2 regions of the Streptosporangium sp. NPDC049078 genome follow, and region 1 is predicted to be linked to the other one. Evidence: riboswitches for the same ligand, from Rfam matches in the RefSeq annotation. Region 1 holds a riboswitch; the other holds the start of a gene.

Region 1 (4,237 bases):
AGGCGTTTCGCGAGGCCGGACTCCGGCTCAAGGAGCGGCCTGACTTCCGCGGCTGGCTGTGGGTCCATTTCGCGTCGGGTGCCGGCCTGCACTCACAAGGCTTGCGGCTGGGCTCGTTGTCCAAGCTGGCCGGGGCAAGGAGCGACCTGCGCGAAGGGCTGCTGGCCGGCCGGGAGCTTCTGCCGCTCCTCCGGGCGCGCGGTGTCGACCTGCGACGTCATCGGGGCGGTGTGCTGGTGTTGCGTGCGCCCGCCTGGCTGACGGCCCCCGTGCTCGCCTGGCTGACCGCTCATGTCGCGCTCGCGCGCGTGAATTTCGCGGCGCACTCCGATCCCGACGCCGAGGAGCCGCGTGAGGTCTGCCGGGACACCCTGGCCGAAGCACGACGGTTGGGCATCTCGGTACCGCGACTGGAAGCGGCGGAACCGCACTTCGCCCGCGCGATGACGGACTGAGTGAACGGCCACCCATGACAGCGGAGTACGGGCAACCGGCCGCGCTTCACTTCGGCAGGCAACCGGGGCGACCAGGACACGGGCCGGCATCGGCACCACGCCTGCTCCGCAACGGCGAGAGCCCGGTCACAACCGTCCTCCGCCCGCGTAACGGCGCCGGACCGTGCCTTCCGGAGTGCGCCAAGAGACCCAAGTTATTTGACGAACGGACTTCGCCGCACCGGGAGCGGCTGGATGAACCCTTCAGGGCGGCGGAGCGTCCCTTAGGTGTGAAGAAATTGCTTTTGACCATTGCGGTGCTTGCGTCGTTGTGCGCCTGCGGCCAGTCCGGTGCCGGTCCGGCACTCACTGTGGCCGGAAGCGAGACGATCGTGTTGCCGCGGGCCGATCAGCCCAAAGCGCATCGGCCCACCCTGGAGCGGCTCAAGCGAGAGGCAGCGTCGTCGGGTCGGCCTTTGGAGGAGGTCGTCAAGCGGTACGCGACCCGGGTGGCTGCTACCTCGTCGCCCAAGCCGACGGACTTCGAGGGTTACGACCCCGCGGTGACCGACCCGGGCGTGACGATCGACGGCATTCCCTACGCCGAGTTGGTCGACCTTGGGACCATCGCCAGATCGGAGGGCATCTCCTACGAGGAGGCCATCGACCGCTTCGGTTCGCAGTCGTCCAACAGTCAGGTGATCGACAAACTTAATACGGAGTTTCCCGACGAGATCTCCGGCGTCAGGTACGTCGACGACCAGCGAGGGCTGCGCGTCGGCTTCAAGGGGCCCATTCCGACTCGCGCGATCGAGTTGGCCAGGACCCTCCCCGTGGAGGTCACCCTGATCGGCGGCAAGGGATTCTCGGCCGCGGAGCTTCGGGAGGCCCAGGACACGGTCGTGTCCTGGCTCCAATCCCGTCCTGAGGTGGCCACGATGACGACGCACCCAGATGACGAGACCGGCCACGTCAAGGTCACAGTTCAGCCGAAGATGATGCCGGACGATGCGGAGGAGTTCAAGCGTGGGCTTCAGCTCCCGCAAGTGGACAATCCGCACATCACCATCGAGGTCACGCTCTCCGCCGAATCGGTCGCCGTTCGCCCGTAGTGAGCCACCGACGCGCACACGACTGGGCCCGAACGGTGGCCGGGCCGTTAAGCTCTCCGGTGTGGATGGTTCGCCCGTCTCCTTCGGGGGTGGGCGTCGTAAGAGGGAACCCGGTGTGAATCCGGGACTGCCCCGCAGCGGTAAGCAGGAACGACCGCCGTCACAAGCACTGGGCGCGTGCCTGGGAAGCGACGGCCAGTAGGTCATGCCTCAGGCATGGTGCCCGCGAGTCCGAAGACCTGCCTCCGCCCGCGTGCCGCTCGGCGCGCGGTGGTCCGCGGCCTCGTGGGAGGGCCTGGGACGCGCTCGCCGGGGGCCTGCTCCGCGTTGCGTTTCTCTCTCCTGCCTGGCCGCATACTGGCGAGACGAGGGAAGTTGCCATGAGGACGACCGTTTTGGGCTACCCGCGCATCGGCGCGCATCGGGAGCTCAAATTCGCCACCGAGGATTTCTGGGCCGGCACGATCGGCGCCGACGAGCTGGAGGCGACCGCCGCGTCGCTGCGCGGCTCGGTCTGGACCGAGCTGCGTGACGCGGGCCTTGATGCGATCCCGTCGAACACGTTCTCGTTCTACGACCAGGTGCTCGACACCACGGTCATGATCGACGCCGTGCCGACGCGTTACCGCGACCTCACCGGGCTCGACCGGTACTTCGCGATGGCGCGAGGCACTGCCGAGCTTCCGCCCCTGGAGATGACCAAATGGTTTGACACCAACTACCACTACATCGTCCCCGAGATGGCGTTGGACACCCGGTTCCAGCTCGCCGGAGGCTCGGCCGCCAAGCCCGTGGCCGAGTATCTGGAGGCCAGGAATCTGGGGATCGAGACGCGGCCCGTGCTCGTCGGCCCGCTCACCTATCTCCTGCTGGCCAAGGCCGCGCCGAACTCACCTGAGGGATTCACCCCGCTCGACCTGCTGGACTCCCTGGTGGAGACCTACGCCGAGTTGCTGGAACGGCTGGCGGGCGCGGGCGCGCAATGGGTGCAGTTCGACGAGCCTGTCCTGGCCCGCGACCTCGGGGCCCGGGAGATCGACGCGCTCGGGCGGGCCTACCGGCGGCTTGGCGGCCTGCCCAGCCGTCCGAAGATCCTGCTCGCCACGTACTTCGGCGCCGTCGGTGCGCAGGCGCTGCGGACGATCGCTTCCACCGAGGTCGAGGCGATCGGGCTCGACTTCGTCGCCGGACCCGGCAACCTGGAGGCGGTGGCCTCGGTCGGCGGGCTGGCCCGCAAGACCTTGGTCGCCGGGGTGGTCGACGGCAGGAACGTGTGGCGCGCCGACCCGGCGCGGGTGAAGTCGACGTATGCGGTCCTGCTCGGGTTCGCCGACACGGTGGAGCTGAGCAGTTCCTGTTCACTGCTGCACGTCCCGATCGACCTCGACAGTGAGGCGGCGCTGGACCCGGCGGTCCGGGCGCGGCTGGCGTTCGCCCGGCAGAAGGTCGCCGAGCTGGTCGGTCTCGCCGCCGACCTGCGCTCCGAGAACCCGTCGGCCGTGAAACCCCCTGTCGTACCGGCCGATCCCGACGTCCGGGCCCGGCTGGAGGCTCTTGGTGACGCGCGGCGGGCCGATCGGGCGGTCCGGTTCGCGGCGCAGCGGGCCAAACTGGGACTGCCCGAGCTGGCCACGACGACGATCGGCTCGTTCCCGCAGACCGCGGAGATCCGCAAGGCCCGCGCGGACCGTAAGGCGGGACGGATCGACGAGAACGCCTACGTCGAGGCGATGCGCACCGAGATCGCCCGCGTGATCACGCTTCAGGAGGAGCTCGGCCTGGACGTGCTCGTCCACGGCGAGCCCGAGCGCAACGACATGGTCCAGTACTTCGCCGAGCGACTCGACGGCTACGCCGCCACCGACCACGGCTGGGTCCAGTCGTACGGTTCCCGCTGCGTGCGCCCGCCGATCCTGCACGGCGACGTCTCACGCCCCGAGCCGATGACGGTGGAGTGGGCCTCCTACGCCCAGTCGCTCACGTCCAGGCCGGTCAAGGGCATGCTCACCGGGCCGGTGACGATGCTGGCCTGGTCGTTCGTCCGCGACGACCAGCCCTTGGCGCAGACCGCCCGCCAGGTGGCCCTCGCGCTCCGGGACGAGATCACGGATCTGGAGGCCGCCGGGATCGGGATCATCCAGGTGGACGAGCCGGCGCTGCGCGAGCTCCTGCCGCTCCGAAAGGACGACCAGGAGGTCTATCTGGCCTGGGCGGTCGGGGCGTTCCGGCTGGCCACCTCCGGCGCCGCCGACTCCACCCAGATCCACACCCACATGTGCTACTCGGAGTTCGGCGAGATCATCAGCCCGATCGCCGACCTGGACGCCGACGTCACCAGCGTCGAGGCCGCCCGCTCCCACATGGAGCTGTTGCCCTACCTGACCGAGGTCGGCTACGCCAACGGCATCGGCCCCGGCGTCTACGACATCCACTCACCGCGCGTCCCGACCGCCGAGGAGATCGAGGACAACCTGCGCAACGCCCTCCAGGCCGTTTCGGCCGACCGTCTGTGGGTCAACCCCGACTGCGGGCTGAAGACCCGCGGCTACCCCGAGACGCGAGCAGCCCTGGCCAACATGGTCGCCGCCGCCCGAGCTGTCCGAGCGGATCTCTGATCAGTGCCGCTTCCCGGCCCGAAGCCCTGCTTCGGGCCGGCGTTCAGGAAGCTTCCTGGCCACACACCGCATGATC
Region 2 (4,237 bases), on a different contig from region 1:
GCGATCGCCGCGCCGGCGGTGACCAGGTCGGCCCGGAGCCCGTCCACCTCGAAGCCCGCGCAGACGGTGGCGATCTTGAGCAACGCCGCCTCCGGCAGGACGACCTGGGCGACCCCGGCTCGGGCCTCGGCGATGCGCGTGGCCAGCGCCCGATCCTCGTCCGACCAGGCGGCGGCGAACGCGGCGGGGTCGGCCTCGAAGGCCAGACGGCGCCGGACCACCTCCGCCCGCTGGGACGCCTCCCGCGAGGCCCTTACCTCAACGGTCAGCCCGAAGCGGTCGAGCAGTTGCGGGCGCAGCTCCCCCTCCTCGGGGTTCATCGTCCCGACCAGCAGGAACCGGGCGGCGTGCCGTACCGACACCCCCTCGCGCTCGACGTAGCAGGTGCCGAGGGCCGCGGCGTCGAGCAGCAGGTCCACCAGGTGGTCGTGGAGAAGGTTGACCTCGTCGACGTACAGGACACCCCGGTGGGCGCCCGCGAGGAGACCGGGTTCGAAGGATTTCACGCCCTCGGTGAGGGCCCGCTCGATGTCGAGGGAGCCGACGAGGCGGTCCTCGGAGGCGCCGACGGGCAGCTCGACCAGGCGGGCGGGTCTGATGGACCGGGCCGCCGGCCCCTCGGGGGCCCCGTGTGACCCGTGTGACCCGTGTGGCCCGTCGGGGCAGCCGGGGTCGGGGGCGGCGGGGTCGCAGGAGAACCGGCAACCGGTCACCACCTCGACAGGCGGCAGGAGAGCGGCCAGCGCCCGCACGATCGTGGACTTGGCGGTGCCCTTCTCCCCTCTGACCAGTACTCCCCCGACGCGGGGGGAGACCGCGTTGAGGATCAGCGCGAGTTTCAGGTCCTCCAGCCCCACGATCGCGGTGAAGGGATAGCGGGGGTTGCGCACCTTGGGATCTCCTTCGCATTCACGTGGTCGGGTGGTCGCGCCGTCAGGGGAGGTGGCTGAGCCGCCAGCGCCCGCCGCGCCCGGTGAGTGCCACCCGGGCCAGCGGCGCGACGTCGACGCGCCAGAAGGAGCGGGCGGGGGCGCCAAGGACGTGGACGACCGCGGCACGGATGACCGCCGGATGGGTGATCGCGACGGCCCTGCCGGGAGTACGGACGGCGAGCCAGCCGGAAACCCTGGCGAGGAGCGCGGTGATCGACTCCCCGCCGTGCGGCGCCGCGCCCGGATCGCCGAGCCAGGAGGCGAGCGCCTCGGGCTCCGCGGCCTCGACCTCGCCGAGCGTCATGCCACTCCAGCGGCCGTGGTCGCAGTCGGCGAGCAGCGGGTCGTGCTCCGCCCGCAGGCCGAGCGCCGCCGCCGTCTGGACGCAGCGCAGCTCGGCCGGGCAGGCCGCTGAACCGGGGTCTGCCCAGCCGAGGTGCCGCGCCATCCTCTCGGCCCGGCGCAGGCCGCGTTCGTCGAGTGGTTCGTCGACGGGGAACGCGGCCCGCGCCGTCGCCGAGGTGGAGGCGTGGCAGACCAGGAGCAGGCGGGTGACCCCCGAGGGGGTCGTCACACCGGGCCGCGCCTGCGGGCGGCGAAGGCGAAGAGCGCGCCGACACCGGCCCAGAAGACCGCCTGGGTTCCTATCGAGGCGATCCGGAAGTCCCACAGGAGATCGGCGGGGAAGCCCTGGGGCACCTCCGAGATCTCCGGCAGGAGGATCCAGGCCGCGACGACGGGGACCAGGAAGGCGGCGCCCGCCGACAGCCAGCGCACCCACGGTTCACTCCGCGAGGCGTAGCGGTGGGCGGCGGTGCCGGCGGCGACGGCGAGGATCCCGATGGCCACGGCGACCAGATAGAGCACGGTGCGCTGGTCGATCGTCTCCGGGTCACCGACCGCCGGTGGGTTGGCGGGATATTTCATGAAAGGGATGAGGACGACGGAGGTGAACGCGGCGGCGGCGAGCGTGACCGCGAGCACCGGTTCCGAGCGAGGTCCCGCCCGGCCGCGTACGGCCGCGTAGACGAGGGAGAACAGGCCCCCGATCGCCAGGCCGTACAGGCCGAGGGCGAGGAAGAGCCCGAAACGCTGCCCGTCCCTGCTGACGAGGGCCTCCTCCTCACCGTGGGAGTGGGCGGCGGTCCCGGTGTCGTCGTGTGGTTCGGCCGAGGAGGCGGCCGCGGCCGCCTCCTCGAGCGCGATGGCCTGGTCGATGCGTGGTTCGCCGACGGTGTAGGCGAAGACGGCCGCGAGCAGCCCTGCGAGCAGTCCGGCGACGAGGCCCCGGACGATGAGTTTGGAGATCACCTGCGGCTCAGTGGCACGGTACGCCGAGCAGGTGACGCCCGTCGTGCATGAGTTCGTGCAGGTAGTTTCCCGCCTGGGAGATCGCCCCCTGGTCGAAGGTGACCAGATAGGCGAGAAGCAGCAGCGCCGGTACGGCGAGCAGCCAGCGGGTGAGCGAGTGCCATGGGATGGGCTGGGTGTGCGGTGCCGAGATCTGGCTCACGGCCACCTCCTCCGGGATTGACGCGTCCCTTTTCGTAGGTCGGTGGCGGCCGAGTGTGACCTGGCTCCCGGCCCTCGCGGGCCGGATTACAGTGGCGCGACCGCACCGGAATTTCACCGGATTTCCCTCGCACCGCCACAAAGCACCCGGAACGTATCCCGATTCTCCGTCCCCCGTCAATCCAGGTGTCCGGTTTGACGGGATCCGGTAGGCGCGAAGAGGGGGAGGTGGCCCGGCCGGGCCGCCTCCCCCTCTCAGGCCCTTCTCAGGCCCCGCTCAGGACGTCACTGCTCGCCGGTGAGCGCCGTCACCAGCTCAGCGGCGGTACGGCAGCGGTCGAACAGCTCTCCCACGTGGGCCTTGGTGCCGCGCAGCGGCTCAAGGGTGGGGACGCGCTGCAGCGACTCACGGCCGGGGATGTCGAAGATGACCGAGTCCCAGGAGGCCGCGGCCACCGACTCGCTGTACTGGCTCAGGCAGCGGCCTCGGAAGTAGGCCCGGGTGTCGTTGGGCGGCACCTCGATGGCCCTCTGCACCTCCTCCTCGGTGACCAGGCGCTGCATGCGGCCCCGGGCGACCAGCCGGTTGTAGAGTCCTCGGTCGGGACGGATGTCGGAGTACTGGAGATCGACGAGCTGCAGACGCGGATGCGACCAGGGAAGGCCGTCACGGGTCCGGTATCCCTCCAGAAGCTCCAGCTTGGCCACCCAGTCGAGCTCGCCGGACAGCTGCATCGGATCCTCCGCCAGGCGGGTGAGGACCGACTCCCAGCGCTCCAGGATGTCCTTGGTGGGCTCGTCCAGGCCGTTGGCGCTGCGCTCCTCGGCATACTTGCGCGCGAGCTCCAGGTATTCCATCTGGAGCTGCACCGCCGTCAGCTTGCGGCCGTCGCGCATGGAGATCTCGTACTTGAGCGTGGGGTCGTGTGAGACCGCGCGCAGGGCCTGGACGGGGTTGTCCACGGCGAGGTCTCGGGTGAAGTAGCCGTCCTCGATCATCGCCAGGACGAGCGCGGTGGACCCCAGCTTCAGGTAGGTCGAGATCTCCGACATGTTGGCGTCACCGATGATGACGTGCAGGCGACGGTATTTCTCCGGGTCGGCGTGGGGTTCGTCCCGGGTGTTGATGATCGGCCGCTTGAGCGTCGTCTCCAGCCCCACCTCGACCTCGAAGAAGTCGGCCCGCTGGCTGATCTGGAAGCCCTCGCCCCGTGAGTCCTGACCGATGCCGACCTTGCCCGCGCCGGTGACGACCTGCCGGGAGACGAAGAACGGCGTCAGGTGCCTGACGATGTCGGCGAACGAGGTGGCCCGGCGCATGAGGTAGTTCTCATGGCAGCCGTAGGAGGCGCCCTTGTTGTCGGTGTTGTTCTTGTAGAGCTGGATCGGGGCGTTGGCCGGCATCGCCGAGGCGCGAACCGCCGCGTCGTGCATCACCCGTTCGCCCGCCTTGTCCCAGATCACCGCCGCCCGAGGATTGGTGCACTCGGGTGTGGAGTATTCGGGATGGGCGTGGTCCACGTACAACCGGGCCCCGTTGGTGAGAATCACGTTCGCCAGGCCGAGGTCCTCGTCGGTCAGCTGGCTCTGGTCCGCCACCTCCCGCGCGAGGTCGAACCCCCGTGCGTCCCGCAACGGGTTCTCCTCCTCGAAGTCCCATCGCGCGCGCCGTGCCCTGGCGGCCGAGGCCGCCAGATAGGCGTTCACGACCTGAGAGGAGGTCACCATCGCGTTGGCCCCCGGCTGTCCGGGCACGGAGATGCCGTATTCGGTCTCGATGCCCATCACCCGCC

Evidence for each region. A riboswitch is a leader RNA that binds a small molecule or an ion and turns the genes downstream of it on or off. The one in region 1 is predicted to bind cobalamin.
Region 2: it holds a riboswitch for cobalamin, as region 1 does, so the genes downstream of both, AB0B90_RS13700 (CbtB-domain containing protein) here and metE (5-methyltetrahydropteroyltriglutamate--homocysteine S-methyltransferase) in region 1, are expected to answer to the same signal.

Annotation. Positions count from the first base shown of each region.
Region 1 covers NZ_JBEZEL010000010.1:216,045-220,281, reverse strand. The annotation lists gene AB0B90_RS19035 (2-dehydropantoate 2-reductase N-terminal domain-containing protein) at 1-455, shown strand, start outside; gene AB0B90_RS19030 (hypothetical protein) at 725-1,546, shown strand; cobalamin riboswitch at 1,617-1,808, shown strand; gene metE (5-methyltetrahydropteroyltriglutamate--homocysteine S-methyltransferase) at 1,927-4,161, shown strand.
Region 2 covers NZ_JBEZEL010000007.1:164,588-168,824, forward strand. The annotation lists gene AB0B90_RS13685 (VWA domain-containing protein) at 1-890, opposite strand, end outside; gene AB0B90_RS13690 (histidine phosphatase family protein) at 934-1,506, opposite strand; gene AB0B90_RS13695 (CbtA family protein) at 1,503-2,243, opposite strand; gene AB0B90_RS13700 (CbtB-domain containing protein) at 2,251-2,445, opposite strand; cobalamin riboswitch at 2,480-2,610, opposite strand; gene dop (depupylase/deamidase Dop) at 2,730-4,237, opposite strand, start outside.